2 regions of the Agrobacterium sp. 16-2014-1-2a genome follow, and region 2 is predicted to be linked to the other one. Evidence: riboswitches for the same ligand, from Rfam matches in the RefSeq annotation. Region 2 holds a riboswitch; the other holds the start of a gene.

Region 1 (16,188 bases), on a different contig from region 2:
CATCTTCAAAAGCGTTGTCTTGCCGGCACCGTTCGGCCCGACGAGACCGATGCAATCACCGCGATGCACCCGTAGCGAAAACGGCGCGATGATCACGCGCTCGCCGTAAGACTTGGTGATTGCGTCTGCCTCGATGACCAGTTTGCCGGATTCCCGCACCTCCGCAGCCGTCGCCTGCACGCTCCCCTGCGGTCCCTTGTGGCCGCGATAGTCCGCACGCATTGCCTGAAGCTCGCCCACGCGGCGCATGTTGCGCTTGCGTCTCGCGGTCACGCCGTAACGCATCCAGTGTTCTTCACGCTCGATGGCCTTGCCGAGCTTGTGCTGCTCCAGCTCTTCCTCTTCCAGCACCTTGTCGCGCCATTCCTCGAAATACGCAAAACCGCGATTGAGACGACGGGACTGGCCGCGATCCAGCCACACGGTCGAGGTCGAAACCTTTTCCAGAAAACGCCTGTCGTGCGAGATCAGCACCAGCGCGCTACGCGTCTGCTGCAACTCGCCTTCAAGCCATTCGATGGTGGGCAGGTCCAGATGGTTGGTCGGCTCGTCCAGCATCAGAATATCGGGTTCAGGCGCCATGACGCGGGCAAGGGCCGCACGCCGCGCTTCGCCGCCGGACAGGCTATCCGGATGTTCCTGTCCCGTCAGGCCCAGATGCTCGAGAATATAGGTAACGCGATAGGGATCGTCGCCAGGTCCCAGCCCCGCCTCGGCATAGGCCTGCACGGTGTCGTAACCGGCAAAATCCGGCGCCTGCTCCAGATAACGGATGGTGGCGGAGGGGTGACGGAAAACCTCGCCCGACTGCGCCTCGACCAGACCGGCGGCGATCTTCATCAGGGTCGACTTGCCCGAACCGTTGCGTCCGACAAGGCAGATGCGGTCGCCCGGCTCCACCTGAAGATTGGCGCCGTCGAGCAGCGGGGTCACGCCGAAGGTCAGCTTGATGTCATCGAGTTTCAAAATTGGGGGTGCCAAGGCGTCAGGCTCCGGTCAGATCATAAGGGCGGGCGAGCACGATGGCTTTTCCGCTTTTCAGCGAGAAATGCACAGGGCCGCCATTCGCGACATTGGAAATAGTGCGGGAAGAGCCGAAAGCAAGCGGGAAATCCTTGAGAGGATAACGCACATTGCCGATATCGAGCCCCACAAGGTCGGTAAACCCGACAACGGAAAACAGCGCACCGGGTGGCAGATCAAGGTCGAACGACCCCGCCAGCAGCGGGCGGGCCTCCTCTTCGCCGGAGGTCAGCGTAACGTTGAGACCACGCTCACTAAGCGCCACCGCGTAAAGAAGGTGCTGAAGTGCGTGGTCGCTTCTCGCTCCACCAAGCGCACCGGCGAGCACCAGAGAACGCGCGCCGCGGGCAAGGGCCTCCGACACCGCAATTTCGCCATCGGTCACAGCCTTTGCAGCGGGATAGGGCTGTCGCACCACATCGGGCCAGGCGTCCAGCAGGTCCTTGTCGGTGGAATCGAAATCCCCCACCCAGAGCTCGGGTGTGAGCCCGAGCGGTGCGGCATGGCGCATGCCGCCATCGGCCGCAATCACACGGCTACCCTCAACCGCCGCTTTGAGGCGGTCGGTAACGGTGACATCGCCGCCAAGCAGAATGGTGAAGCGTTCTCTATCCATGCCCTGCCTTATCGCACCTCAGGCAAAAATGGAAAGGCAGAAACCCGATGAAATCAGCCGATATTGATTTTCGTCGGCTTCGGGATTATGAAACGCCTCAGTGGTGATTTGCCGACCGGCTTGCAGCCACTTTAAAGAAGTCGCTAAAGGGTCGAGGAAAAGGGTAATTTCCTGGGACCGGCTGCGATTTCGCTGCCGGTTTTTTTGTTTTCGCAACGTTCTTTACGTCATCCGAAAAGAGAGTTCGACATGCCGATCAAGATTCCCGATACGCTTCCCGCCTTCGACACCCTCGTTCATGAGGGCGTGCGGGTCATGACAGAAACGGCGGCCATCCGGCAGGATATCCGCCCGCTCCAGATCGGGCTTCTCAATCTCATGCCGAACAAGATCAAGACGGAAGTGCAGATGGCGCGCCTCGTCGGCGCATCGCCGCTGCAGGTGGAGTTTTCGCTGATCCGCATTGGCGGCCATCGTGCCAAGAATACGCCGGAAGAGCACCTTCTGTCCTTCTATGAGACATGGGAGGAAGTGCGCCACCGCAAGTTCGACGGTTTCATCATCACAGGCGCGCCCATCGAGATGCTTGATTATGAAGACGTGACCTACTGGAATGAGATGCAAAAGATTTTCGACTGGACGCAAACCAACGTCCATTCGACACTGAACGTCTGCTGGGGCGCGATGGCCGCCATCTACCATTTCCATGGTGTGCCGAAATACGAACTGAAGGAAAAGGCTTTCGGTGTCTATCGTCACCGCAATCTCTGCCCCTCGTCGATATATCTCAACGGTTTTTCCGACGACTTTCAGGTTCCGGTCTCACGCTGGACGGAAGTGCGCCGCGCCGACATCGAAAAACACCCGGAACTCGAAATCCTGATGGAGTCAGAGGAAATGGGCGTATGTCTGGTGCATGAAAAAGAGGGCAACCGCCTCTATATGTTCAACCACGTCGAATATGATTCAACCTCGCTTTCGGATGAATATTTCCGCGATGTGAACTCGGGCGTTCCAATCAAGCTGCCGCATGATTATTTTCCGCACAATGATCCGGAGCTTGCCCCGCTCAACCGCTGGCGCAGCCATGCCCATCTGTTTTTCGGCAACTGGATCAACGAGATATATCAGACGACGCCTTACGATCTCGAAGCGATCGGTAAACTAGCGGCGTAAATTGCGGGATTGCGAATTGCCGGAAAATGACGCAACGTCCGCCGGCAATTCAAAGATATCGGGAGAATGACGCAATGAGCGACGCGGCGGCACGGGAGAATTTTGGCTTCACGGCAACCGGCGAAAAGGTTGAGCGCGTCACCATCTCGAAGGGCGGGCTGACGGCCAAGGTTATCACCTGGGGCGCCGTCATTCAGGACCTGCGCCTCGATGGGCACCAGCCGCCGCTCGTTCTCGGCTTCGATACATTCGAGGACTACAAATATTCATCCTATTTCGGCGCCACACCCGGCCGCAACGCCAACCGTATCGGTGACGGAAAATTCTTGATCGACGGGCACGAATACCAGCTGGAACTGAACGAAAAAGGCGTCAGCCACCTGCATGGCGGCAGCGACGGGATGGGCAAACGTAACTGGATGCTGATGGAACACGGCGAAAGCCATGCGGTTCTGCAGATCATCGATCCCGACGGCCGCGCCGGTTATCCCGGCAATTGCACGGTGACCGCGACCTATACGATCCGCGACGGCGGCGTGCTTTCGGTGGTCTATGAAACGGTGACCGACCAACCGACCATCGCCAATATCTGCCAGCATTCCTATTTCAACCTCGACGGTGCTGATACCGCACTTGGACATGAGATCAGCATCGCCGCTGACTTTTATCTGCCAACCAACGACAAACAGATCCCGACAGGCGAAATCCGCTCTGTCGAAGGCACCGTCTTCGACCTGCGCCACCCGACGCCGATGCGGCGAACGGAGGATGGCGAGCAGGTGCTCTACGACCATAATTTCTGCCTTTCGCCCGAGCGTCGCGCCAAGCGCAAGGTTGCCCGCGCCTATTCGCCCGCCTCCGACATTGCCCTTGAGGTTCACACCACCGAACCCGGCGTGCAATTTTATTCAGCCTTCAAGCTGAATGTTCCCGTTCCAGGCCTCGATGGCCGCCATTATGGCCCCTTTGCCGGTTTTTGCCTGGAAACGCAGATATGGCCGGATGCCGTCAATCATCCCGATTTCCCCTACGCGATCCTGCGTCCCGGCGAGACCCTGCGTCAGGAAACCGACTATATTTTCAAGAAGGGTTGAGGCGGCGGGCTGGGCTCAGTCCAGCACGCATCCCACATAACCGCCCGATGCTCGGGCACGCCGTTCGATAAGGCCGGCAAGCCGTTGCAAACCACGCCCCGGCTTGCTGGCAACGCGATCGATGGGATTGGGCAGGGAAACGGCAAGCAGTGCCGCTTGGCGGGAGCTGAGCTTTGCCGCCGGTACCTTGAAATGGTGCTGTGCTGCGGCCTCGATGCCGTAAATGCCGGGTCCCCATTCCGCAACGTTGAGATAAATCTCCATCATCCGTTTTTTGGACCAGACGAAATCGGCAGCAATCGCCAGCGGCAACTCCAGCCCCTTGCGCAAGAACGAGCGACCGTTCCAGAGGAACAGGTTCTTGGCCGTCTGCATGGGAATGGTGCTGGCGCCACGGGTGGACGCGCCTTCGAGCGCATTGTTGACGACGGATTGCATCTGGTTCCAGTCAACGCCGCCGTGGAAACAGAATTGTCCGTCCTCGGACATCATTACGGATTGCACAAGGCGCGGCGAAATATCCTCGAGCGGCACCCAGCGCCGGTCATAACCCTGAAGTGTCACCAGATCGGCAAGCATCAGCGTCGAGACCGGCCGCATGAAAGGCAGGGCATAAACCGGGATCAGCAGATAGGGCAGGATCAGCAACGCCAGCAAGGTCATGATGATACGCTTTGCCAACGTGCGAAAATCCACCTTCGGACTGCTCCGGTCTTCCGCCAGCACGGCGTAATCTGCGTCGCTTTCAGGCGTACTGCTCAATATTCGTCAAAGCCCCGCACCAATCGAAGCCTTTCATATTCCATTGCCGCCTTCAAGGCGAGTCCGGTCAAACAGTTGACCTCAGGAATCACGAAAAGGTTGCCTGGCCCCGCGCGCCATGCCAAAGAGCGCGGCATGGACGCTCAGATGACGAATTTCGAAACGAAGCTGCGCGATAACGCGGCACAGACCGAATCCCTGCTTGGTCGCCTGCTTTCCGCAGAGGCGCGTGCGGATGAGATTACGCGCCCGCAAAACCTGCTCGACGCCATGCGTCATGGTGTGCTGAACGGCGGCAAACGCCTGCGGCCCTTCCTCGTCATAGAAAGCACGGCCTTGCTCGGCGGAAATGCCGAAGCAGCCCATCATGTCGGTGCCGCGCTGGAATGCCTGCATTGTTACTCGCTGGTGCACGACGATCTGCCAGCGATGGATGACGACGACCTGCGCCGCGGCCAGCCGACAGTGCACCGCAAATTCGACGAGGCGACCGCCATTCTCGCAGGCGACAGCCTGCTGACACTCGCCTTCGACATTATCGCGTCGGACGAAAATCCTCTCCAGGCAGACCGCAAGGCGGCTCTCGTGCTCTCGCTCGCTCGCGCCGCAGGCATCGGCGGCATGGCGGGCGGTCAGGCGCTCGATCTGGCTGCGGAAAAGAACGCACCTGATGAGACCGGCATTATTACATTGCAGGCTATGAAAACCGGTGCACTGCTTCGCTTCGCCTGCGAGGCAGGCGCGATCATCGCCGGCAGCGATGTTTCCGAAAGGCAAAGACTGCGCCTCTTCGGTGAAAAGATCGGCCTTGCCTTCCAGCTTGCCGACGATCTCCTGGATCTGACCGCCGATGCCGCCACCATGGGCAAGGCAACCGGCAAGGATGCCGCACGCGGCAAGGGAACGCTGGTGGCACTACGCGGTGAAGACTGGGCGCGCCTCAAGCTTCAGGAACAGGTGGCGGAAGCCTCCGAACTTCTGGCCCCCTACGGCGAAAAGGCCGCGATACTCATCGCGGCCGCCAGATTCATCGCCGAACGGAAAAGCTGAGCCGGTTTCCCGGCTCACCGTTTTTCAGCCAATCAGCCCTTGAGCGGCGAAATCAGCACTTCGACACGACGGTTCTGGGCGCGGCCATCCGGCGTTGCGTTCGAAGCGATCGGCTGCGAGGGGCCGAAGCCGAGCGTCGAAATACGGCGCTGGTCGACGCCGCGTGCGCCGAGATAATTTGCAACAGACGCCGCACGACGCTCGGAAAGCGCCTGGTTGTGCTGCTGGCTGCCGGTGGAGTCGGTATGGCCGTTGATGTCGATGAGCGTGCGGTTGAACTTGTTCAGCACGATGGCGACGGAATCGAGTGTCTGATAGAAGGGCGGGATGACCTGATCCTGATCCGTCGCGAAGGTGATGTTCGACGGCATGTTGAGAACGATGCTGTCGCCACGGCGGGTAACCGAAACGCCAGTGCCCTGAAGCTGGGCGCGAAGCTCGGATTCCTGACCATCCATGTAATTGCCGATTGCGCCACCGGCGAGTGCACCGATGCCGGCGCCGATAAGGGCTGCGTTGCGGCGACCGACCGGCGAACCGCCGACAGCCAGACCACCGAGAGCACCGACGACAGCGCCGATACCAGCGCCGCCCGCCGTGTTCGACATCTTCTGCTCACCCGTATAGGGATCGGTGGTGGTGCACGCGGAAAGATAGGTCCCGCAAAGGGCAACGATCGCGATTTTTTTGATCATGTGTTTTGATGCTCCGAAGGGTTCAGGCGGTATGACAGTGGAATTTCGGCATTTTCACGGTAGTTTTTACTCCGCCGCATCTTTCCGGCCAAAACGCTTTTCGATGTAATCGATCACAAGCGCTTCAAAATCCGCGGCGATGTTGGGACCGCGCAGGGTGAGCGCCTTCTCGCCATCGATGAAGATCGGTGCAGCGGGGCTTTCGCCGGTTCCAGGCAGTGAAATGCCGATATCGGCATGTTTGCTTTCGCCGGGGCCATTAACGATGCAGCCCATGACAGCAACATTGAGCGCTTCCACACCGGGATATTTTTCACGCCAGATCGGCATGTTCTTGCGAATGTCATTCTGGATATTCTGGGCAAGTTCCTGAAAGACGGTAGAGGTGGTGCGCCCGCAGCCGGGACATGCCGCAACCACCGGAATGAACTGGCGGAAACCCATGACCTGCAGCAATTCCTGCGCCACCTGCACCTCGCGGGTGCGGTCGCCGTTCGGCTCCGGCGTCAGCGAGACGCGAATCGTGTCGCCAATACCGTGCTGCAGCACATAACCCATGGCGGCAGACGAGGCGACGATGCCCTTGGAACCCATGCCGGCTTCGGTAAGACCGAGATGCAGTGCATGGTTGGAGCGTTCCGACAGCATCGAATAAACGGCAATCAGGTCCTGTACCTGGCTGACCTTGGCAGACAGGATGATGCGGTTGCGCGGCAGGCCGATTTCTTCGGCAAGCTCTGCGGAAATCAGTGCCGACTGGACGATGGCTTCGCGGGTGACCTGACGGGCAGAGAGCGGAAAACCCTCCTCCTTGTTCTTGTCCATCAGCGTCGTCAGCAATTCCTGATCGAGCGACCCCCAGTTCACGCCGATGCGAACCGGCTTGTCATAACGGATCGCCATTTCGACGATTTCGCCGAACTGCTTGTCCTTCTTGTCCTTGAAGCCGACATTGCCGGGATTGATGCGGTATTTCGCCAGTGCTTCGGCACAAGCCGGATGATCCGCTAGAAGCTTATGGCCGATATAGTGGAAATCGCCAATCAGCGGCACGTCCATGCCAAGGCGCAGCAGCCGTTCGCGGATTTTCGGCACAGCGGCAGCGCTCTCATCGCGATCGACGGTGATGCGCACCATTTCAGAACCGGCCTGGAAAAGTGCCGCCACCTGCTGCACGGTGGCGTCGATATCCGCCGTGTCGGTATTGGTCATGGATTGTACGACGACAGGCGCACCGCCACCCACGATGACGCCCCCTACGTCGACGGCAACGGATGCACGGCGGGGCTTTGGATCGTAATCGGCGTGTGACGTCATGGCGGTCTCTGGAGCTTGCGGCAAGGTCTGGCAATTGAGGTGAAACAAGGGGGCCTGCTTGTCAACACCCAACGGATAAGAGCTTCTACTTTACCGCAATCATGGCAAAATTCGAGACGCCTATTCCTTGCCCGCACCATCCGCATGCCGGGCGAGCCGCGAAAGCAGCAAAACCACCACATGCAACAACGGCAGAGCGAGAAATACGCTGGCCAGGCCGGTATGTTCGGCAATGAAGCCGATGGCCGAGGGTGCTACCAGAATCCCGGAATAACCCATGGTGGTGACGACCGACAGGCCGATGCCGGGTGCCAGTCCCGGCATGTTCCCCGCCGCCGAAAAGGCGATCGGCACCATGTTGGAAATACCGATGCCGGCAATCGCGAAGCCGATGATCACAAACGTGGAATTTCCCGCAAGACCCGCAATCAGAAGGCCCGCAATCGACATGACCGAGCAGAACCGCAGGGTATTGACCGCGCCGAACCGGTCGCGCACCAGATCGCCGGCAAAACGCATGGCCGCCATGGTCATGGAAAAGGCCGCGAAAGCAAAACCGGACTGGGACACGGAAGCGCCGAGTTCATTGCGCAGATAAAGGGCACCCCAATCGAGGATCGCGCCTTCCGGAATCATCGAAAACAGCGCCATCAGACCGATAATCCACGGCAAGGGCGTCAGCGGCAAGCGACCTTTCGGACGCTCCTCCTCGGCATGCGGGCGATCCGCAAGAACGCGCGGCCACGCGACGACGAGCAAAACAAGGGCGATGACCGTCAACGCGATCGCATGCCCCTGCACGCCAATGGCCGTGATGAGATAACCGCCAAGACCGGCGCCGATCAGGCCGCCCAGGCTCCAGAAAGCATGGCACGACGACATGATGGCGCGGCGCATGTCACGCTCGACCGCCACCGCATTGGCGTTCATGGCGACATCCATCGCCCCTGTCAGCCCGCCGAACAGGAAAACCGCAATCACACCCGCCCAGATCGTGTCTGCCCAGGAGATGAAAAGCAGTGTCGGCAAGAAAATAGCCGCACTCGCAAGGCTGACCGTTCGCGATCCGAAACGGGCGATCTGGGAACCGGCGATCGGCATGAAAACCAGCGAGCCGACGCCGAAAACCAGAATGATCAGGCCAAGCGCACTTTCACTGAGGGATAAGCGCGCCGCAAATTCCGGTATTTTGGGCGCCCACGATCCCATCATGAAACCGTTCATCAAAAACAGCAGGGATACACCGAGCCTGTGCCGCGTCAGATAGGACGAGCGCTTGACCGTCGGCGAAAATGTCGTGGGGCCGTTCATCGGTAATATCCTTCAGACTTGACCGTGAGAGAGTTGGACGGCGTCATCGTCGCCGAAATGAACTTGTACGCCTTTAGCCGACAGCGCCTCGACCAATGTGCGGTCGGCGTCATGTTCCAGCACCAGGGAAAGAGGCGGAGAAAAGTCGTGCACGTGAAACGCCGCCTTGTGGCCCAGCTTTTCCGTGGTGATGGCGGCAACAATCCGCTGGCTGGCGCTGCAGGCAAGCCGCTTGAACACGGCATCCTCGAAAATATCCGCCGACAGGCCGGTCTCAGCCGCAACACCGCAAACTCCAAGAATACACAGCTCGGGCCGCATCAGCTCGAGTTGCCGCAACGCCATGGCGTCGATGGCCGCACCGACGGCCGGATCGACCTTGCCGCCGATCATGATCAAAGCTATATCGGCGCGCCCCGTGAGTTCAGCGGCAATAGCAGGCGTATTCGTTACCACCGTCAATTTGAGACCGGCGGGGATAGCCCTTGCAATGGCCAGATTGGTGGAGCCGGCATCGATAAAGACGACCATGCCCGGCTCAAAAAGCGGAATTGCTGCGCGCGCCAACGAAGCCTTGCGATCGGCATCCTCGGCGATCCGTGTCTTCAGCGGCACCGTCTTGTTATCGGAAAGCAACGCCCCGCCATAGACGCGCAGACACTCCCCGCGCGCCGCCATATCCCGCAGATCCCGGCGGACCGTATCTTCCGAAACGCCGAAATTCTGGGCGAGATCCTGCGCAAGCACTCGGCCGCTTTGCCGCAACTGTGCAAGGATGAGCGCCTGCCGCTCGCTGACAAAATGATCGCTCATCGGGACTCATGCATAAACAGGAAAAAACGTGCACGAACATGCATATTTGAGTTTTAGCGAAGGTGCAACAGCAAAACGCCCGCCGGGAGGGCGGGCGTTTATAATGAAAGACAAAATATCGCGGCTAGCGATGCCGTGTGGGCATCATTCCGCGTAAGCGATCAGCAGATCCTTTGCGTCGATCTGGTCACCCGGGCGCACGAGAACCTCGGCGACCTTGCCATCGCGTTCGGCGTGAAGCGCAGTTTCCATCTTCATGGCTTCGATGGAGAGCAGCACGTCGCCGGCCTTGACCTCCTGACCCTGGTTGATGAAGACGCGGCTGATGACACCCGGCATCGGCGCACCAATATGTGTGCCATTGCCGAGTTCCGCTTTGCGGCGCACCGCAGAGCCGGATGCGCCATGAGCGCGATCCGGCACCTTGATGCGGCGCGGCTGGCCGTTGATCTCGAAGAACACCGTCACCATGCCCTTATCGTCAGTGCCTGAAGAGGCTTGATTGACGATGACCAGCGTTTTGCCGCGCTCGATATCGGCAAACAGCTCTTCACCGTCCTCCATGCCGTAGAAATACGCATGGGTGGGAAGCACGGAAACCGGACCGTAGGTCTCGGAGGTCAGCGCGAAATCGGTGAACACCTTCGGATACATCAGATAGGATGCGAATTCGAAGTCGTTGACGGAACGCTCGAGTTTGGTCTCGATCGCCTTTCTCTCCGCATCGAGATCGGCATCCGGCAGCAATGAGCCGGGACGAACCGTATAGGGCGCGTCACCCTTCAGCGCCTTTTTCTGCAGGGCTTCCGGCCAGCCGCCTGGCGACTGTCCAAGATCGCCCTTCAGCATCGAAACCACCGAGTCCGGGAAGGACACTTCGCGATCAGGATTTTCCACGTCGGCGACCGTCAGATCCTGGCTCACCATCATCAGCGCCATATCGCCGACAACCTTGGAGGACGGCGTGACCTTGACGATATCGCCGAACATCCGGTTGGCGTCGGCATAGGCCTGCGCGACCTCGTGCCAGCGGCTCTCAAGACCGAGCGAGCGCGCCTGCTCCTTGAGATTGGTGAATTGCCCACCGGGCATTTCATGCAGATAGACTTCCGAGGCAGGGCCCTTCAGATCGCTTTCGAAAGCCGCATACTGGTTGCGCGCCGACTCCCAGTAGAACGAGATGCGGCGGATCCATTCCGTATCGAGACCCGTATCGCGTTCCGATCCGGCCAGCGCTTCCACGATGGAACCGAGGCAGGGCTGGGACGTGTTGCCCGAAAGCGCATCCATGGCGGCATCCACCGCATCCACGCCCGCATCGACGGCGGCAAGCACGGTCGCAGCCGCAATGCCGGATGTGTCATGCGTGTGGAAATGGATAGGCAGGCTGGTCGCCTCCCTCAGCGCCTTGAACAGCACCTTGGCAGCGGCAGGCTTCAGAAGTCCCGCCATATCCTTAACGGCGATGATGTGCGCGCCTGCACGCTCCAGCTCGGCGGCGAGGTTGGTATAATATTTCAGGTCGTATTTTGGACGCGCAGAATTGAGGATATCGCCCGTGTAGCAGATGGCCGCTTCGCAGAGCTTGTTCTCCTCGGCGATCGCATCCATCGATACGCGCATATTCTCCACCCAGTTCAGGCAGTCGAACACGCGGAACAGGTCGATACCGCCCTTCGCAGCCTGACGGACGAAATATTTCACGACATTGTCTGGATAGTTCTTGTACCCGACGCCGTTCGCACCGCGCAGCAGCATTTGCAGCAGCAGGTTCGGCGCACCCTCGCGGATCAGCGCCAGGCGCTCCCACGGGTCTTCCGTCAGGAAGCGCATGGAAACGTCGAAAGTGGCGCCGCCCCAGCACTCCAGAGACAGAAGCTGCGGCAAGGCCTTGGCATAGACGCTTGCGACGCCGGCAATGTCATGGGTACGCATGCGTGTGGCCAGCAGCGACTGATGGCCGTCGCGCATCGTCGTGTCCGTTACCAGCACCCGCTTTTCGTTGCGCATCCAGTCGGCAAAGCCCTTCGGCCCCAGCCGGTCGAGCAATTGCTTGGTGCCATCAGGCGTCGGCGCATCGATGTAGGGAACCACCGGCTGTGCCGCATTTGCCGGTGGCCTGACGCGGCCCTTGGTTTCCGGATGCCCGTTCACCGTCACATCGGCAAGATAGGTGAGCAGCTTCGTAGCGCGGTCCTGACGCTTGACCTGTGCAAACAGCTCCGGCGTCGAATCGATGAAGCGGGTCGTATAGGTGTTGTTGCGGAAACTCGCATGGCCAATGATGGCCTCGAGGAAGGTCAGGTTGGTCGCAACACCGCGAATTCGGAATTCGCGCAGCGCGCGGTCCATGCGGCTGATCGCTTCATCCGGCTGCGGCGCCCAGGCCGTTACCTTCACCAAAAGCGGATCGTAATAACGGGTAATGATCGCCCCCGAATAGGACGTCCCGCCATCCAGACGAATGCCGAAGCCGGACGCCGAGCGGTACGCCGTTATACGGCCGTAGTCGGGAATGAAATTGTGCTCCGGGTCTTCCGTGGTGATACGGCACTGCAGTGCATGGCCGTTGAGGCGGATATCTTCCTGTTTCGGCACGCCCGATTCCGGCGTGCCGATGGCGGCCCCTTCCAGAATATGGATTTGCGCCTTGACGATATCGATGCCGGTCACGACTTCGGTGACGGTATGCTCCACCTGAATGCGCGGATTGACCTCGATGAAGTAGAATTTGCCGGTATCGACATCCATCAGATATTCGACCGTGCCGGCGCCGATATAATTGGTCGCAGCCGCGATCTTCAAGGAATAGGCGGCCAGTTCCTGACGCTGCGCTTCGCTGAGATAGGGTGCCGGCGCGCGCTCAACCACTTTTTGATTGCGGCGCTGGATCGAACAATCGCGCTCGAACAGATGTACGACATTGCCGTGGGTATCACCGAGAACCTGGCTCTCGACGTGGCGGGCGCGCTCGAGCAGCTTTTCGAGATAGACCTCGTCCTTGCCGAAAGCGGCCTTCGCCTCGCGCTTGGCCTCGGTGACCTCGCGTGCCAGATCCTCCTTTTTGCGGATGGCGCGCATGCCGCGACCGCCGCCGCCCCAGGAGGCCTTCAACATCACGGGATAACCGATCTCTTCGGCCAGCCGCTCCACCTCGGCCATATCGTCCGGCAGCGGCTTGGTTGCAGGAACAACGGGAACATTGACCGAGATCGCCAGATTGCGGGCGGCAACCTTGTTGCCGAGCTGGCGCATCGTATCCGCCGTCGGTCCGATGAAGGTGATGCCAGCCTTGTTACAGGCCTCAACGAATTCGGGGCTTTCGGACAAAAGGCCGTAACCGGGATGGATCGCGTCCGCGCCGGAAAGTCTGGCCACGCGGATGACCTCCTCAATCGAAAGATAGCTCTCGATTGGTCCCATATCCTTGGCGAGATGCGGACCCCTGCCGACCTGATAACTTTCATCCGCCTTGAAGCGGTGCAAAGACAGCTTGTCCTCTTCCGCCCAAATGGCGACGGTTTTTATCCCCAGCTCGTTCGCTGCCCGGAAAACTCGGATCGCAATTTCGGATCGGTTGGCAACAAGTATTTTCGATATTTTCAAGACGGTCTCCCCACACGCCAAAACAGAATTTCTGCTGCACTGCGGAATTAAGCAGCAAAACCCGGTCTTGAAAAGGGCAATTCGGGAGAGAAGCGTACTGTCGTAACTAGCTCAGCAAGCCGTTGCGAAAGGCGAGTGCTACAGTATGCTGCCTGTTCTTGGCGCTGAACCGACGCTGGATTCCATTGATATACCAGTCGACCGTGTGATTGGAGATCGATAGCTGGCGTCCAATTTCGGTTGAGGTCATGCCATCAGCCATCAGCGTCAGAACTTCCATTTCCCGCCTTGTAAGTTCAAGAGCGGAAACATTCGGCGCGTTGTTGAGGTTATGGACCTGGCCTGAAAGATCGAGCAGACGCCAGAACACCGCGCGCGTGGCCGCATCCAGCAGCTCAACGTGCAACGAAGGCAATTGCCGGTCCTCGCCGCCAAGGAACACCGCGCCGATGAATCCCGCGCGCCCGTGCACCGGAAAGGCATACCCACCCTGCAGACCGTAACGGCCGGCATCGTGAAAAAACACATTCGCCCTTTTTCGATGCATCGCGCGGGGCAGGCCCTCAAGCGCCTCTTTCCACTGAAACGGCTTGTGCACCATGCCGATCACCTTACGGACGGGATCGACGAGATTATATTTCTTGGCGCGGTAGACCTCGATCCACCCTTCCGGGAGATGTTGTGCGAGAATCTGGCCGGTGGAAGCAAGCTCCCCGGTCATCCGCCGGCTGACGAGGAAATATTCGAAACCATATTCGCGAATAAGTGTTACAAATTCGGAGCGAACACGATCAGCGTTTCCCGCCTGGTAGCACGCAGAGATGAAGTGAAGAATATCATGCATAAAGACACATGCCCGGAGCTTGGCTGGAAGGGATGACATGAAGGACATGGTCCCGCGAGGACGTCATGTTACTCGGGCGCCGGTCGGTTCAGACTGAACATATCGTCGTTAGCAATCCCTGAAACGAACATGCAAAATCTTGTGACGGCGTCCCCTAGAAACATCGGGTTCAGTTTTTTTTCGGTTCGCACGCGTGCTCGGTTTGTTAAGCCGCCATTCAGACTGAAAGAGCGATAATTACACAAATTTCGCCGTCTCATGCAACCTTGCTAAAACAGCATTGTATTGAGACCGAACAATCAACCGCTCGAAACAGACGCTGGACTGGATTGAAAATTTGACTTTGTTTCAGGTTTACACACGCGCCCTGCGCTATCTGACCGTACATAAATGGCGGGTGTTGATCGTTGTCATCGCCAACATCATTCTTGCAGCGATCACCATTGCCGAACCCGTGCTGTTTGGACGGATCATCGACGCCATCTCTTCCGGCTCCGATGTCACGTCCATCCTCATCCTGTGGGCGGGTTTCGGCGTCTTCAACACCGTGGCTTATGTCGCTGTCGCCCGCGAGGCCGACCGGCTAGCCCACGGTCGCCGCGCGACCCTGCTGACGGAAGCCTTCGGCCGGATCATCTCCATGCCGCTCTCCTGGCACCATCTGCGCGGCACCTCGAACGCGCTGCATACGCTTCTACGCGCCAGCGAGACGCTGTTCGGCCTGTGGCTCGAATTCATGCGCACGCATCTGGCGACTTTCGTCGCGCTCGTACTGCTTATTCCGACAGCCATTGCCATGGACCTGCGCCTCAGCTTCGTCCTGATCGGTCTTGGCATCGTCTACTGGTTCATTGGCAAGTGGGTGATGGGCCGCACCAAGGATGGCCAGGCTTCGGTCGAGGAGCATTATCACAGCGTTTTTGCCCATGTCAGCGATTCCATCAGCAACGTGTCCGTCCTGCACAGCTACAACCGCATCGAGGCTGAAACGAAGGCGCTGAAATCCTTCACCGAAAAACTGCTGAGCGCCCAATATCCGGTGCTCGACTGGTGGGCTTTCGCAAGTGCCTTGAACCGCACTGCCTCCACCGTTTCGATGATGATCATCCTCGTCATCGGCACCGTGCTGGTGAAGAACGGCGAATTGCGCGTCGGTGACGTGATTGCCTTCATCGGTTTCGCCAATCTTCTCATCGGCCGTCTCGATCAGATGCGTCAGTTCGTGACCCAGATTTTCGAGGCGCGCGCAAAGCTCGAGGATTTCTTCGTGCTGGAGGATTCCGTCAAGGAACGGGAAGAACCGGGCGACGCCCGCGAATTGTCCAATGTCTCCGGCACCGTGGAGTTCCGCAACGTCAATTTCGGTTTTGCCAACACCAAGCAGGGTGTCCACGACATCTCGTTTACGGCCAAGGCCGGCCAGACGATTGCCATCGTCGGACCGACGGGCGCGGGCAAGACCACGCTCATCAATCTTCTGCAGCGTGTTTATGATCCTGATTCAGGCCAGATTCTGATCGATGGAACCGACATCTCGACGGTGACGAAGAACTCGCTCAGAAACTCCATCGCCACGGTGTTCCAGGATGCCGGCCTTCTGAACCGCTCCATCCGCGAAAACATCCGCCTTGGTCGCGAATCCGCTACCGACGCGGAGGTCGTGGAAGCAGCAGCCGCTGCTGCTGCGACGGATTTCATCGACAGCCGTATCACCGGCTACCTGACCCAGGTGGGTGAACGCGGCAACCGCCTGTCCGGTGGCGAGCGCCAGCGTATCGCCATTGCGCGTGCTATCCTGAAGAACGCTCCCATCCTGGTCCTTGACGAGGCAACCAGCGCGCTGGACGTGGAAACGGAAGCACGAGTTAAGGCCGCCGTGGA
Region 2 (16,188 bases):
GATCACCGTTCCGGTCGAGTTTTCCGAACTGATCATCGATCCAAAGAACGAGCGCGCAACCAATCCGGCAAAGCTGATGACGGCCAACTATCCCGTCCTCGCCCGTGATGCGGTGGCAAAGGTTCTCGGCGTCGCGCCGACGGATAAGGCCGGTCTTCGCGCCGTCAACGTCATGATCTCCGACAGCGTACGCACCCAGCTGCGTGATATCGTCGTCGCCGATCCGTCCGTCATCGGCACCACGCGCAGCGTCACGCTTCTGGCGTCGGGTGATGTCGACAGCGCCTTCAAGGGCCAGGTCGACATGTCGGGGGATGAAGCAAACCGCCGTATCTCGAACCAGCAGCTCGGCTGGATGAACCAGCTCGTGGAAAGCGGACAGCTTGGCAAGCATTTCAATACCGGCATCTTCGTCAACGGCGCTTCGAGCCGTCCGGAAGCCGCGGGTGTTGGCGTTGCGCTGATCGGCTCGTTCTACATGATGCTGATCGTGCTGGTGCTGTCGCTGCCGATCGGTGTTGCGGCCTCCATCTATCTGGAGGAATTTGCCCCCAAGAACCGTTTGACGGACCTTATCGAGGTCAACATCAACAATCTGGCGGCTGTTCCCTCCATTGTTTACGGTCTGCTCGGTCTCTCCGTCTTCATCAACTTCATGGGCTTTCCACGCTCGGCCTCGCTGGTCGGCGGCCTCGTCCTGACGCTGATGACCCTGCCGACGATCATCATCGCCACCCGCGCTGCATTGAAGGCCGTGCCGCCGTCGATCCGCGCCGCCGCACTCGGTCTTGGCGCTTCCAAGATGCAGACGATTTTCCATCACGTCCTGCCGCTGGCAATGCCTGGCATTCTGACCGGCACCATCATCGGTCTCGCCCACGCACTGGGCGAAACGGCGCCGCTGCTTCTGATCGGCATGGTGGCATTCGTCGCGAACTATCCGACAACGCCTATGGATCCGTCCACGGCCCTGCCGGTGCAGATTTACATGTGGGCGAACGAAGCTGAGCGCGCCTTTGTCGAACGGACATCTGGCGCTATCATCATCCTGCTTCTGTTCCTCATTCTCATGAATGTTGGCGCAATCCTGTTGCGTCGCCGCTTTGAGCGGCGCTGGTAGAGGGAGCTAGAGCAATGAACATGTTGTCGGAAGCAGCAGTTGAAAAGGCGCTGGACAAGAAAATGAATGAAGTCTCATACAAGATGATCGGCAAGGATGTTTCGGTTTATTACGGCGAAAAGCGCGCGCTTTACGACGTGAACCTCAATGTCCGCGAAAACACGGTGACTGCACTTATCGGCCCGTCCGGTTGCGGTAAATCCACTTTCCTGCGCACCTTGAACCGCATGAACGACACGATCGACGGTTGCCGGGTCACCGGCAAGATCACGCTCGATACCGACGATATCTACGATCAGCAGATCGACGTCGTGGAACTGCGTGCCCGCGTCGGCATGGTGTTCCAGAAGCCGAACCCGTTTCCGAAGACGATTTATGAGAACATCGCCTACGGCCCGCGTATCCATGGTCTCGCCCGCAACAAGGCGGATATGGACCAGATCGTCGAGCATAGCTTGCAGAAAGCGGGTCTCTGGAACGAGGTGAAGGATCGTTTGCTGGAATCCGGCACGGGCCTCTCCGGTGGCCAGCAGCAGCGTCTGTGCATCGCACGCGCGGTTGCCGTCAGCCCGGAAGTGATCCTGATGGACGAGCCGTGCTCGGCGCTGGATCCGATCGCGACTGCGAAGGTCGAGGAACTGATCCACGAACTGCGCACCAACTACACCATCGTCATCGTCACGCACTCCATGCAGCAGGCGGCGCGCGTTTCCCAGCGTACGGCCATGTTCCATCTTGGTCATCTTGTCGAAGAAAACGAAACCGACAAGATGTTCACCAATCCGGACGACCAGCGCACGCAGGACTACATCATGGGCCGCTTCGGCTGATCCCCGGCCGGTGCTTTATCGTAACCGTACAAGACTGGTGCCTCTGCCGTGCCCCGCTGTTGGGCACGCGCATGCAGGCCAAGCCGGAGGAATAGACCATGACACAGACAACGACCCATTCGCATATCCTGTCTGCCTATGACGACGAACTGAAGTTTCTGACGCGCCGCATCGCCGAAATGGGCGGTCTTGCCGAGCAGATGTGCGGTGACGCCGTGCGCGCACTCGTCAATTCCGATGCTGCGCTCGCGCAGAAAGTCATTTCGGACGATACCATTCTCGACCACGCTGAGCGCGAAATCGGCGACAAGGCGATCGTAACCATCGCCAAGCGTCAGCCGATGGCGGCAGACCTTCGCGAGATCATCGGCACCCTGCGTATCGCCGCCGATCTCGAACGCGTCGGCGATCTTGGCAAGAACACGGCCAAGCGCGTTATCGCTGTCGCCGGCACCGGCGTTCCGCGCAAGCTCGCCCGCGGCATCGAGCATCTGTCCGACCTGGCGCTGGTGCAGCTCAAGGAAGTCCTCGACGTCTATTCCACGCGTTCCGCCGAAAAGGCCAATGCGATCCGTGAACGCGACGAGGAAATCGATGCCATGTACACGTCGCTCTTCCGGGAGCTTCTGACCTACATGATGGAAGACCCGCGCAACATCACCACCTGCACGCATCTTCTGTTCTGCGCCAAGAACATCGAGCGTATCGGCGATCATGCGACCAATATCGCAGAGACGATCTATTACATGACCACCGGCAGCCAGCCGGAGGGCGAGCGTCCGAAGGACGACAGTTCCAACACGCTTGGTTCGGTGACCGAGTAACAGACAAGCAGAAGCTTGCGGAGTTCAGCATATGGTGCCCAAGATTGCAGTTGTGGAAGACGAGGAAGCGTTGAGCGTCCTGCTTCGTTACAATCTCGAGGCTGAGGGATACGACGTCGACACGATACCCCGTGGCGATGAGGCGGAAATCAGGCTGCAGGAGCGCATTCCGGATCTTCTCATCCTGGACTGGATGTTGCCCGGTGTCTCCGGTATCGAACTATGCCGGCGCTTGAGAATGCGGCCGGAAACAGAACGCCTGCCCATCATCATGCTGACGGCGCGTGGCGAAGAGAGCGAACGGGTTCGCGGTCTCGCTACCGGCGCTGACGATTATGTCGTCAAGCCGTTCTCGACGCCGGAACTCATGGCCCGGGTCAAGGCCATGTTGCGCCGGGCCCGTCCCGAGGTTCTGTCGTCGGTGCTCAAATGCGGCGATATCGAACTGGATCGCGAGACCCATCGCGTTCACCGCAAAAGCCGCGAAGTGCGCCTCGGCCCGACGGAATTCCGCTTGCTGGAATTCCTGATGACGTCGCCGGGTCGGGTGTTTTCCCGCTCGCAATTGCTGGATGGCGTCTGGGGTCATGATATCTATGTCGACGAGCGCACTGTCGATGTGCACGTCGGACGTCTGCGCAAGGCCCTGAATTTCTCGCACATGCAGGATGTCATCCGCACGGTGCGTGGCGCGGGATATTCTATGGAAGCCTGAGCGACGCGGAACCAGGTGGTTTCGCTGGCGAAGTAGTGCACCAAAAAATCAGGAAGCCCGAAATCTGAAACGGTTTCGGGCTTTTTCAATGTGAATATCCGCCAAACTCGATGCCATTGTCCGTTTTGACCGGAGAAGATCGGCTGCGCGTTGAAATCCGGATTGAAGGGTCACGCCCAATAGTAAGGGGAAAGGGTGTGGCCTGCCATCAAGTCGCCCCAGAAAGCGGCTTGATTTTTGTCATAAAAAAAACGGGCCCGAAGGCCCGTAATTTTTGAGTGCTGAATGCGTGCCGCAACACTCAAGCCTTGCGGCGCTCGCTCACCGGCTGGTAGGCGAGTTTCGCATGGAACTTGCAATAGGGCGAAGATTCCAGCGCCTCACAACCGCAGAAATGGAAGTCGTCCTTCAGCGGATCGCCAACCGGCCATTTGCAGGTGCGCTCGGTCAGTTCCGTCAGCGTCAGGCGACGGGAAATCGGCGTGACAACGTTCTTGGAAGGAACGTAATCGAGCACCTGCGCGGTCTCGATATCGATCTCCTCGTGCAGCGCCGTTGCCGCGTTCGAACGGGTGAGGATACGCGCCGGTGCCGCGTTGACGCGACCTGCGAAAGTCGTCGCGCGCGGGGCAGGGGCAGCTGTGCGCTTCGGCGCGGAGCGTGCCGAAGTCACTGGACCGCCAGCCTTGACGCGTCCCGGCAGATTGAGACGATGGACCTTGCCGATCACGGCATTACGGCTGACGCCGCCCAGCTGCGCTGCAATCTGGCTGGCGCTAAGGCCCTCGGACCACAATTTCTTGAGCTTTTCGACTCGTTCGTCTGTCCAGTTCATGCCGCTTCTCCGCTTGTCGCGTGTATTTTCGGCAGAATCCCTCTCCGTCTCGCGCGCATGCCGCAAGCGTGGTTTCCGCCTGATTTTCGGTGACTAGTTCCGCCGCAATGCAGTCTAGTAATTAGCGATTAACCTAGTGCCAGCCCGACTCCGTGGCAAGAGTCGCGGGAATCATCTGGAATCGATTTTCCGGTTTTCCCCAACTTGCTGGCGTATTGAGTCTGAAAGGCAACACCTTGGGGCTGGCCCGCCGCCGCATACTAGTGCTTGAGAAGCCCGGGAAACGCTGACTTTTGTTGACATCGGCAAACGAAGTGACAATAGTGCCCCTGCCGCCGCAAGGCGGCATTTTGATTTTCAGGCGAGGGATAACCCCGCAAGCCTATTGACAACAGTTTGACAGCGCATCTGCGCAAGGAGTGATACAGCCATGGCCGAAGCCGGCGCGCCATTGTTTGATACGTTTTCAAGAGCCCCCCTGCGCTTCGAGCGCGGTGAGGGTGTATGGCTGTTCACGGAAAGCGGCGAGCGATATCTGGATTTTGCGGCCGGTGTCGCTGTCAACTCGCTGGGCCACGCCCATCCTCACCTCGTTGATGCGATCAAGACGCAGGCCGAGAAGGTCTGGCACGTCTCGAACCTTTATGAAGTGCCGGGACAGGAAAAACTCGCCAGGCGCCTGACGGAAGCGACTTTCGCGGACAAGGTATTCTTCACAAATTCAGGCGCGGAAGCCCTGGAATGCGCCATCAAGACCGCCCGCCGCTATCACTATACCAAGGGCCATCCGGAGAAGTTCCGCATCGTGTCCTTCGAAGGCGCTTTCCATGGCCGTACACTGGCGACGATCGCCGCGGGTGGCCAGCAGAAATACCTCGAAGGTTTCGGTCCCAAGGTCGAAGGTTTCGATCAGGTTCCGTTCGGTGATGTCGATGCCCTCAAGGCCGTCATCACGGCTGAGACTGCAGCACTTCTGATCGAGCCCATCCAGGGCGAGGGCGGCATTCGCTCGCCCAGCAAGGAATTCCTGCAAATTCTGCGCGGATTGTGCGACGAGCACGGCCTGCTGCTGATTTTCGATGAGGTCCAGACGGGTGTCGGCCGCACAGGCAAGCTGTTTGCTTATGAACATACCGGTGTTGCGCCCGATATCATGGCGGTCGCCAAGGGTATCGGTGGCGGTTTCCCGCTCGGCGCATGCCTTGCCACGGCAGATGCCGCTTCCGGCATGACGGCGGGCGTACATGGCACCACCTATGGCGGCAACCCGCTGGCCATGGCAGTCGGCAATGCCGTGCTTGACGTCGTTCTCTCCGAAGGTTTTCTCGAGAAGGTCCGTGACGTCGCGCTGGTCTTCCGGCAGGGTCTGGCCTCGCTCAAGGACCGTTATCCTGACGTGATCGAGGAAATTCGCGGCGAAGGTCTGCTTCTGGGCATCAAGGCGAAGATTCCTTCGGGCGAATTGCTGCAGGCCATGCGCGCAGAGCATCTGCTTGGCGTTCCTGCGGGCGACAATGTCATCCGTCTTCTGCCGCCGCTCGTCACCACGGCGGAAGAGGCCCGTGAGGGTCTTGCACGTATCGACGCGGCTGCCGCCTCCCTGACGGTTGCGAAACAGGCAAAAAGCGCCTGAAAAAATCAAGAGCGGGCCTCTCTTCAGGGGCTCGCAAGCATGGGACAGATTAGAATGGGTTCACCAAAACATTTTCTGGACCTCTCGGCCGTCGGGTCGGAGGATCTGCGGACAATTCTTGATGATGCGCGCACGCGCAAGATTGCCACCAAAACCGGCACGGCGGAAAAGCCGCTTGCTGGCAAGATGCTGGCAATGATTTTCGAAAAACCGTCCACACGCACCCGCGTCTCCTTCGATGTCGGCATGCGCCAGCTCGGCGGTGAGACCCTGTTCCTGTCGGGCACGGAAATGCAGCTGGGCCGCGCGGAAACGATTGGCGATACGGCCAAGGTTTTGTCGCGCTATGTCGATGCCATCATGATCCGCACCACGGATCACTCGCGTCTGCTCGAGCTTGCCGAACACGCCACCGTGCCTGTTATCAATGGCCTGACGGACGACACGCATCCCTGCCAGATCATGGCGGATATATTGACGTTCGAAGAACATCGCGGCCCGGTCAAGGGCAAGACCATTGCCTGGACGGGTGACGGCAATAACGTGCTGCATTCGTTCGTGGAAGGCTCCGCCCGTTTCGGTTACCGCATGGCGATGGCAGTCCCGATGGGTTCGGAACCGCACGACAAGTTCCTGAACTGGGCACGCAACAATGGTGGCGAAATCTCGCTGTACCACGATGCCGACAAGGCAGTGGCGGGCGCTGATTGCGTCGTCACCGATACCTGGGTGTCCATGAACCAGGAACACAAGGCGCGCGGCCACAATATCTTCCAGCCTTATCAGGTCAATGAAGCGCTGATGGCGAAGGCCAACAAGGAAGCGCTGTTCATGCACTGCCTGCCGGCGCATCGCGGCGAGGAAGTAACGGATGCAGTGATCGACGGGCCGCAATCGGTGGTCTTCGACGAGGCGGAAAACCGGCTCCATGCGCAGAAGTCCATTATCGCATGGTGCATGGGCGTCATCTGACCGCTATCGGCCGGGTGCTTGAACTCGGCGATGCACATTCCCATCTGTGGGGCTTCGAAGACGCTCGTCGGCTTTTCGCTGGCGGGCCACCTCACGATTTGCACGATTTTCCCCGGAGGCGGTTTCGCTTCCCGGATCTCTGTGCGACAAGCTGAAAAAGTACATTTTAAAAGCCGGACTTTTGGACGGTAGCGGCGCAACGGCTGCGCCAAGGAGTTATGACATGGCAGATGTAACGGTTGAACTGGACAATCTCGATTTAGCTGGCGACGACAAGGTTGTGCCCTTTCAGGTCGAAGGTCTGGACGTGCGCGGTCGCGCCGTACAGGTCGGGCCGCTGTTGAATGCCATCCTCGAACGTCACGAATATCCCGAGATTGTCGCCCGCCTGCTCGCGGAAGCAACGGTTCTGACGGCGCTGATCGGCACATCCCTGAAATTTTCCGGCAAGCTGACTGTGCAGACCAAGGGCGACGGCCCGGTTGACCTTCTGGTGGCGGATTTCACCGCGCCCGAGAGCATGCGCGCTTATGCCCGTTTCGATGAGGAGCGGCTGGCGGAAGCTGTTGCTGCGGGGCAAACCTCGCCCGAACAACTGCTCGGAACCGGCATTCTGGCCTTCACCATCGATCAGGGCGTCGGCATGCAGCCTTATCAGGGCATCGTGCCGCTGGACGGTTCTTCGCTGGAAGAAATCGCCGGGGTTTATTTCCGTCAGTCGGAACAGCTTCCCACCCGCGTGCGCCTCGGCGTTGCCCAGTTCTTCGACCGTGACGGCGAAGGGAAGCCACGCCATAGCTGGCGTGCAGGCGGCGTGATTGCCCAGTTCCTGCCGCAGGCGCCCGAGCGTTTGCGCATGCGCGATCTCCATGGCGGTGACGGCGACGAGGGCGATTATGAAGTGGCGGAGGACGATGCCTGGACAGAGGCAGTGTCGCTGCTGAATACGGTGGATACCGACGAGCTGACCGATCCGCAGGTGCCAGTGGAGCGTCTGCTTTACAGGCTTTTCCACGAGAGCGGCGTGCGCATCTACGATCCGCAGGTCATTTTCGACCGTTGCAGCTGTTCACGGGACAAGATCAAGGGTGTGCTGTCCGGTTTCACCGCCGAAGAGATCAAGGCGAGTGAGGAAGACGGTGCGATTGCCGTGACGTGCGAGTTCTGCTCCACGACCTATCGCTACGATGTCAGCGAGTTTGAAAACGTCTGACGAGGAGAGCCGCGCTTGTGAATGGCGCGGCTTTTTTGTCAGTTCAGCACCCGCAACAGGCCGGGTGAATCCAGTGAAAAGGCGGGGATGGTGACGTTGAACACCTCGCCTTTGTCCGTTTCCATTTCATAATGGCCAAACATAAGGCCTGACGGCGTATCCAGCGGGCAGCCGGATGAATATTCGTAACTGTCGCCGGGGTTCAGATGCGGTTTTTCGCCGACGACACCCGGCCCGTAGACCTCATCCACCTGTCCGTTCTGGTCGGTGATGTGCCAATAGCGGTTGACGAGTGTTATCGGAACATCGGAATTGTTCGAGATCACGACTTTATAGCCCCAGACATAGCGATCGTCATCCGGGTCGGACTGCTCCTCGAGATAATACGGATCGACCGTTACCTCGATATCCCTTGTCAGAGCACGATACATACGCGCCACACCTCGATATTTTCCCTGCTGCCATCATCCTACACTACAGGTTCTGGCTATCGTCAAGAAAATGAATGACTTGACGACCACGTGCATCTTCTGTTGCGCCGTTTTTTCACCGTTAGGGATAACGGTAAAGGTAAATATTGGTTGCCCGACGCGGGCTTTCACCCAGGCGGGATGCGTGCCATGGCCCGACGGGAAGTCGGGCCATGGCGATATGTCGATTGAATCCTTAAACTGAAACGGCCGCAAGACCCTTCGCCAGATCTTCCAGCAGATCGTCCGTATCTTCGATACCGCAGGAAAGACGCAAGGTCCCGCCGGAAATACCCAGTTCGGCACGCGCCTCGTCGGTCAGGTTCTTGTGCGTCGTGGTGCCAGGGTGGGTAATGAGGCTCTTGGCATCGCCGAGATTGTTGGAAATCTTCACGATATCAAGCGCGTTCTGCAGTGCGAATGCCGCTTCCTTGCCGCCCTTCAGTTCGAAAGCCACGAGCGTCGAGCCGCCCGACATCTGCCGCGCGATGATGTCTGCCTGCGGATGGTCGGCGCGACCAGGATAGATCACTTTGGCAACCTTGCCGCTGTCGGCTAGGAAATCGGCGATCTTCGAGGCATTGGCCGTCTGCTGCTTGACACGCAGCGGCAGGGTTTCGATGCCCTTCAGTAGCGTCCAGGCATTGAACGGCGACATGGCTGGGCCGGTGTGGCGGAAATAGTCCTGCAGCTCTTCCTCAATCCACTTCTTGTCGGAAAGGATCACGCCGCCAAGGCAGCGGCCCTGACCGTCAATATGCTTCGTCGCCGAATAAACGACGATATGGGCGCCGAGTTCGAGTGGCTTCTGGAAAAGCGGTGTGGCGAAAACATTGTCGACAACCACTTTCGCGCCGATCTGGTTGGCGAGCTTCGCCACGCCGGCAATATCTACCACTTCGAGCGTCGGGTTGGTCGGGCTTTCGAGGAAAAACAGCTTGGTGTTCGGCTGGATCGCCTTTTCCCAATTGTTGAGATCGCGTCCGTCGATCAGCGTGCACTCGATGCCGTATTTGGGTGCAAGCGTTTCTACCACCCAACGGCAGGAGCCAAAAAGCGCGCGGGCAGCAACGATGTGATCGCCGGCACGCAGCTGGCACATGATGGCGGCTGTCACGGCGGCCATGCCGGAGGCAAGCGCACGGGCGTCTTCCGCACCTTCCAGCAGGCACATGCGCTTTTCGAACATGTCATTGGTCGGGCTTGCATAGCGGGCATAGATGAAGCCATCCGTTTCGCCCTTGAAGCGCGCTTCGGCGGCTTCGGAGTTTTCGTAAACGAAACCCTGGGTCAGATAGATCGCTTCCGACGTTTCACCATAGGGTGAGCGTAGCGTACCACCGTGAACGAGCTGGGTTGCCGGGCGCCATTTATTGCTCATGTGATCACCTCAAAACAAAAAAACCGGTCGCAAAAGCAGACCGGTTCCTAGCACCCGGTCTTTTTAGCCACTTGTTTAACGTGGCTGCAAGCCGACCGGCCAAATCACCACGGGATAAGCTTGCCATACTGCCGTTACCGGCTTGCGTCAATGCTTTCCTTTTGGTTTTGTCGCCGTAAAAAGGAATGATGATCATGACCAGAACCACGGGCATTTTGGCGGATGGCGCGATCAGGGCGCTGTTTGCGGGCGGCAAGCTGAAAAGCGAGGCTGATCTCGATGTCGATCAGGTGCAACCCGCGAGCCTCGATCTGCGACTGGGCTCCAAAGCCTATCGCGTGCGCGCCAGTTTCATGCCCGGCCCCGGAACCCGAGTCATCGACAAGCTCAACCGCTTCAGCCTGCACGAGGTCGATCTGAGCGAGGGGGCGGTTCTGGAAACCGGTTGCGTCTACATCGTGCCCTTGATGGAGAGCCTGGAGCTGCCGGCGGATATGTCGGCTTCGGCCAATCCGAAAAGCTCGACTGGGCGTCTTGATATCTTCACCCGCGTCATGACCGACAATGCGCAGGAATTCGACAAGATACCTGCGGGCTATGCCGGCCCGCTCTATCTGGAAATCAGCCCGCGCACCTTCCCGGTCGTCGTGCGCCGTGGCTCGCGCCTCTCGCAAATCCGTTTCCGCATCGGCCACTCGTTGCTCAACGAGGCCGAGCTTCTGAAATTGCACGAGACGGAGATGCTGGTCGCCAGCGAAACCCCTAATGTGACCGGCGGCGGCATCGCGCTTTCCATCGACCTAAAGGGTTTTGGTGAAAAAGGGCTGATCGGTTATCGCGGCAAGCATCACACGGCGGTGGTAGATGTCGACAAGAAGGCTCAGCACGATGTTCTCGATTTCTGGGAACCTCTATACGCCCGCGGCCGTGCCGAACTGATCCTCGATCCGGATGAGTTCTATATTCTCGTTTCGCGTGAAGCCGTGCATGTACCGCCACTTTATGCGGCCGAAATGACGCCCTTCGATCCCTTGGTGGGCGAGTTCCGCGTGCATTATGCGGGCTTCTTCGATCCAGGCTTCGGCCATGCGCAGGCGGGCGGCACGGGCAGCCGCGCCGTTCTCGAGGTGCGCAGCCACGAGGTGCCCTTCATCCTCGAACACGGCCAGATCGTCGGCCGGCTGGTTTACGAGCACATGTTGCAAAAACCTGATGGCCTCTACGGCAGCGGCCTTGGCTCCAACTATCAGGCACAGGGCCTGAAGCTCTCCAAGCATTTCCGCGCGGAGTAATGATCCTGTCGGGTGCTTGACACCCGATAAGAACTGTCCGATGTCTTGTGCGCGGCGCGGGTGTAGCTCAATGGTAGAGCAGCAGCTTCCCAAGCTGAATACGAGGGTTCGATTCCCTTCACCCGCTCCATATTTTCAAGGCAATCCAAACAACTTCCTGGCCAGCCAAAAGCGCGCATGTCACCGCCATCGCTGCGGCAAACGTGCGACTATGCGATTTAGCTTGACTACAATTAAATTGCACGTAATAGTTGATACGGTCGTAACATTATTGGGGGAGTGTTATGAGTCGCAAGCTTCTTTCGGAATTTCTTGGCACTTTCTGGCTCGTGTTCGGAGGTTGCGGCAGTGCGGTTTTTGCCGCTGCTTTTCCTGAACTCGGCATTGGCTTTCTCGGTGTCGCTTTCGCTTTCGGTCTGACGGTTTTGACCATGGCATATGCGGTCGGGGGTATTTCGGGCGGTCATTTTAATCCAGCCGTTTCCGTCGGTCTGTCCGTTGCTGGCAAATTTCCGGCATCGAACCTCGTTCCTTACATAGTGGCGCAGGTTCTGGGTGCGATCGTCGCGGCGGGGGCGCTTTATGTCATCCTTACCGGTAAAGCCGGTGCCGATATTGGCGGTTTTGCCGCAAATGGTTACGGGGAACATTCACCGGGTGGATATTCGCTCGTGTCGGCGCTGCTGATCGAAGTCATTTTGACGGCATTTTTCCTGATCGTCATTCTGGGATCGACGCATGGCAGGGTTCCCACTGGTTTTGCGCCGATCGCCATCGGCCTTGCTCTCACACTTATTCATCTGATCTCCATTCCGGTCACCAATACATCCGTCAATCCGGCCCGCTCGACGGGACAGGCGTTGTTTGTTGGTGGATGGGCGCTGCAACAGCTCTGGCTGTTCTGGCTCGCTCCGATCCTCGGCGGCGCAATCGGCGCCGTGGTCTGGAAACTTTTCGGCGAGAAAGACTAAGGCTCAAAGCCCGCTTTCTCCGGCCCGCACAGACATGAATGGGAAGCATTGTTTCCCCGAATGGTCGGGGAAACCTGTGAGGAGGATGACATGGATCTTACTTCGATATTGGCCCAAATTGTCGGCGGTGCGGTTGGTGGTTCGGCCGGCGGAAAAATACTCAAGGATTCCGATCTCGGTGCGCTCGGCAACCTGATTGCCGGCGCTATTGGCGGCATCGGCGGAGGAGCCGTGCTCGGATCGCTGCTCGGGACGGCGGGAACTGCTGCCGCCGGCGGCATGGATATAGGCGCTCTTGCCGGCCAGCTTGTTGGCGGCGGCGTCGGCGGCCTGATTGTCCAGATCATTGTCGGCCTCATCAAGAACAAGCTCGTTACCAAATAGAGCTGCTCGGCCGATCTTTTGCGAAGCGATAAAGCTTGCCGATGGAGAAGCCTCGATCGGCAAGGCTTTTTGGTTTGTGCCATATCCGCAGTGGCGGCGCTGACGGAACCGGAATTCGTTTATAAAATCTGGTCGTCAGGCCTTGTTCCTGATGACCGGCATATGCGGCGTCTTGTTCCAGACGAACGGCTTGGTTTTCAATTCCACCACGGCGCGCCATGCGGCGAGTGACAGCATCAGCCAGTAAAGCGGGATCGCCAACCAGCGCCGTCCGACCTGTTGTTTCTCATGAGCTATCATCCTGTTTCTGCCCATCAGTACGAAGATGGCGTAGCTTCCGAAAATATTCAGCGTATCGATGAAAAACAGAATGCCCTGCCAGGAAAGCAGCATATCCGCGCCGTTTTCCCGGATTGCTATGGCCATGAAGGCGAAGGAAACAAACAGCAAGGGATGGGCCAGCGACGACAGAAGCATGCCGCCAATCAGCAGCTGAAAGACGATATAGGCGATCCATCCCATGCGGTGCGCGGTCGTGAAGGGCGAGCGGGTCATGACCAGCCAGCTTTGCAGCCAGCCCTTGTACCAACGCGCGCGCTGGTTCAGCCAGACGGAAAGGGAGGTTGGAGCATCCTCCAGTGTCTGCCGCCGGATGACACCACAGCGATAACCCAGCCTGTGCAGCCGGAGGCCCATATCGGCATCTTCCGTCACATTATAGGGGTCCCATCCTCCCACCCGGCGTAAAACGGCGGTGCGGAAATGGTTGGAGGTGCCACCAAGCGGCAGCGGTAACCTGCACGCTGCAAGAACGGGCAACATGCAGCGGAAAAGGCCGGAATATTCCAGTGCGAAACAGGCGCTGAGCCAGGAGGAACTGGCATTGCTGATAATAAGCGGCGCCTGCACACAGGCCACCTCGTCCGGCTGGTCGCGGAAGGCGGCATAGGCCTCGCGCAATTGCAGCGGATGCGGCCGGTCCTCGGCGTCGTAAACGGCAACGAAAGTGCCACGCGCGCCGGAAAGCGCATAGGTCAGGGCCTTGGGCTTCGTGCGTGGCATGGATGGCGGCACCCTGACGATCTCGATATGCGGACCGGGATTTATCCGCTGGATGGCCTCTATCGTCGCTACGTCGTCTGCCTCGCAGACGAGCTTGATATCGAGCCGGGATTTGGGCCAGTCCAGCCGCTCCAGCGCATGAATGAGCTGCTCAACGACCGCCTCTTCGCGATAAAGCGGCATAAGAATAGTGTAGACCGGCAGCTCTCCGTCCTGCTGGAGTGGTATGACGTTTTTCGGATCGTTTCCTTTTGGCGTATGGACGAGTGCAAACAACCTGAAAAGCAAGGTGGAGAGATAAAGCATCGTGAGGGTGACGTGAATATAGGCCAGGGCCGCCTGCGTATAAAACAGTAGCGACAGAACGAGCAGGGTAACGAAAATGCCGCTGACAAAACCCTGCTCGCCATGCAGCGTGATCCTTGCGGAATGCTGTGGCGCCGCGTTGAAAAGCTGATGTCGCGTGTCTCGGCAGCGGCGTGCTTCGCCCGCCTTCCAGATCGCGCTGCGCATGGCCTGTGGCGTGGTCACGGCAAGTTCTTCAAGAAGATACGGACGCTGATCGAGGATGCCTTTCAGCAATTCCATTCTTGCCAGTTCCGGCACGATCAGCAGCACTGGCTTACCATTCAGCGGTGTCAACCGCAGGAGCCGTGGTTCGGCTAGTTGCGCGTCCAGGTGATTGATGTCTGCCACACGACCCGGATCGATTTCCGGTCGAAACGGCAATCGCAACAATCTGGCAAAAGCACCGTAATACGCATCCGCATCGACTAGGCCGCTCGCCAGCAATTCGTCTTCCACGGTTGAGCCGTTTTTGAGGGCCTGCTCTTCGAATGCAGCGATATAAGGCTTGCCGAATCCCAGCGAAGAGAGAAAGCGTGTTGGCCCATGCTCGTCCGGTTCGGGCGCTGTCCAAAGCGGATTGTCGCTGATGAGCGAAAACGCAATTTTTCGCCCCGCTGACGTCGTGCGGAACGATTCTCGTGTATAGTGCCTAAAATAATCCATGCATCGCCGCCGCCGCCATGGTAACGCCCTGCTTCTTGCTACGGACAGTATAGATGAGAATGATGAATGTAACGCGAAATATAGTTATTGGTTTTACTTTAGCTATCGCTTTACAATTCGGTGGTAATTTGGGAAAACTTCACGCGGAAGGTCTCTCGGACAGAAACCGCATGCCGGTGCTGTTTGATGCGCAGGAGCGGTTTCCGGGTGGCGATCTCTCCTCCGTGCCCCGGATCAGGTTTTTGATGTCGGTCGATTTCCCACCCTTCAATTTTACCGATCAGGAAGGCCGGCTTGCCGGTTTTCATGTCGATCTGGTGCGCGAAATCTGCGCCCAGCTGAAGGTTGAGAGCAAATGCCAGGTGCAGGCACTGCCGTTTGACGAGCTGGAGGCAGCGCTGGAAATGGGAGAGGGCGAAGCGGTGATTTCCGGCATTGCCACCACCGCCGATCTGCGCAAGAGTTTCACCTTCTCGCGACCCTATCTGCTGTTGCCCGCGCGTCTTGCCGTCAACAAAGCGGCGAAATTCACTGGCTCCGGCGCAGATGCCCTGTCGGGAAAGAAGGTGGGTGTGGTCACGGGCTCGCGGCACGAACAGATGCTCAAGGCATTTTTTCCCAAAGCCTCGGCTGAAGGCTTTAATGGTTACGAACCCATGTATGAGGCGTTGAAGACGGGCAAGGTGGACGCCGTTTTTGCGGATGGTCTGCGCCTGCCTTTCTGGGTTTCGGGAAGCGCGTCCGGTGCTTGCTGTGCGCTTTTCGGCGGACCTTATTTATCCGACAGATTTCTTGGCGAAGGCCTTTCCATCATGGCAGTTGATCCGGACGATGTGCTTGTACCGGCCTTTGATCAGGCGCTTGCCGCGCTTTCGCGCAATGGCCGGCTGGAAGAAATCTACCGGCGTTATTTCCCCTACGGGCTTTATTAGAGAAATCCGGTTTCACTCGGATCGGGGCCCGGATGACGTTCTATTTGGCGGGCGCAAAGGCTTCTTCGTTGCGCCGCAATCGCAAAAGCGCGATCCAAACGGCGGCGGCGATGGCGGCTTCCACGAAGAAATAGCTGCCGATCGTTCCCGAAATGCTGAAGGACCAGGTGAGGAAGGCGACGATAACGGAGCCGATGAGATTGCCGCTATTCCATATCTTGGCGCGGATATCCTGCCGTCCGGATGCGCCAAGCGCCTCAAGCGCGGTTGCCGCAACGGCCATCGGCAGCACGACCCAGCAAAGGATACGGGTGATGATCGGCAGCGAGACGTATTCGTCGCCGAACAGTAGCGGCAGGAAGGGTGCGATGATGAAGATGACAAGTGCGCTGCCGACTGCGATGACAAGCGCTGCCTTCAGCACATTATAAGCGCGCTCTATGGTCTTTCCGATACCCTGCAGGGCGGCTGAGGCCGACCCCGGATAGATCAGCCGGTTCAGAGCCTCGACGGAGAGGTAGGAGCTGTCGAGAATTCGCCGGG

Evidence for each region. Region 2 has a riboswitch for S-adenosylmethionine ahead of ACQZ45_RS07085 (O-succinylhomoserine sulfhydrylase). Riboswitches for the same ligand answer to the same signal wherever they lie in the genome.
Region 1: another riboswitch for S-adenosylmethionine. It lies ahead of metA (homoserine O-acetyltransferase MetA); the one in region 2 lies ahead of ACQZ45_RS07085 (O-succinylhomoserine sulfhydrylase).

What each region holds. Positions count from the first base shown of each region.
Region 1 covers NZ_JBNWBX010000005.1:184,778-200,965, forward strand. Annotated here, with positions in the region: gene ACQZ45_RS16885 (ABC-F family ATP-binding cassette domain-containing protein) at 1-981, opposite strand, end outside; gene ACQZ45_RS16890 (thiamine diphosphokinase) at 986-1,639, opposite strand; SAM riboswitch at 1,730-1,806, shown strand; gene metA (homoserine O-acetyltransferase MetA) at 1,889-2,815, shown strand; gene ACQZ45_RS16900 (aldose epimerase family protein) at 2,890-3,909, shown strand; gene mtgA (monofunctional biosynthetic peptidoglycan transglycosylase) at 3,925-4,671, opposite strand; gene ACQZ45_RS16910 (polyprenyl synthetase family protein) at 4,807-5,721, shown strand; gene ACQZ45_RS16915 (OmpA family protein) at 5,754-6,416, opposite strand; gene ispG (flavodoxin-dependent (E)-4-hydroxy-3-methylbut-2-enyl-diphosphate synthase) at 6,483-7,733, opposite strand; gene ACQZ45_RS16925 (MFS transporter) at 7,854-9,044, opposite strand; gene ACQZ45_RS16930 (DeoR/GlpR family DNA-binding transcription regulator) at 9,057-9,857, opposite strand; gene pyc (pyruvate carboxylase) at 10,002-13,463, opposite strand; gene ACQZ45_RS16940 (LuxR family transcriptional regulator) at 13,570-14,307, opposite strand; gene ACQZ45_RS16945 (glucan ABC transporter ATP-binding protein/ permease) at 14,645-16,188, shown strand, end outside.
Region 2 covers NZ_JBNWBX010000001.1:1,409,332-1,425,519, reverse strand. Annotated here, with positions in the region: gene pstA (phosphate ABC transporter permease PstA) at 1-1,120, shown strand, start outside; gene pstB (phosphate ABC transporter ATP-binding protein PstB) at 1,135-1,950, shown strand; gene phoU (phosphate signaling complex protein PhoU) at 2,049-2,774, shown strand; gene phoB (phosphate regulon transcriptional regulator PhoB) at 2,806-3,489, shown strand; gene ACQZ45_RS07110 (GcrA family cell cycle regulator) at 3,791-4,324, opposite strand; gene ACQZ45_RS07105 (aspartate aminotransferase family protein) at 4,755-5,957, shown strand; gene argF (ornithine carbamoyltransferase) at 6,012-6,929, shown strand; gene ACQZ45_RS07095 (Hsp33 family molecular chaperone) at 7,153-8,142, shown strand; gene apaG (Co2+/Mg2+ efflux protein ApaG) at 8,181-8,573, opposite strand; gene ACQZ45_RS07085 (O-succinylhomoserine sulfhydrylase) at 8,809-9,993, opposite strand; SAM riboswitch at 10,036-10,114, opposite strand; gene ACQZ45_RS07080 (2'-deoxycytidine 5'-triphosphate deaminase) at 10,188-11,285, shown strand; tRNA gene ACQZ45_RS07075 (tRNA-Gly) at 11,342-11,415, shown strand; gene aqpZ (aquaporin Z) at 11,570-12,256, shown strand; gene ACQZ45_RS07065 (hypothetical protein) at 12,347-12,640, shown strand; gene ACQZ45_RS07060 (glycosyltransferase family 2 protein) at 12,776-14,713, opposite strand; gene ACQZ45_RS07055 (transporter substrate-binding domain-containing protein) at 14,884-15,645, shown strand; gene uppX (Wzx-type polysaccharide biosynthesis protein UppX) at 15,686-16,188, opposite strand, start outside.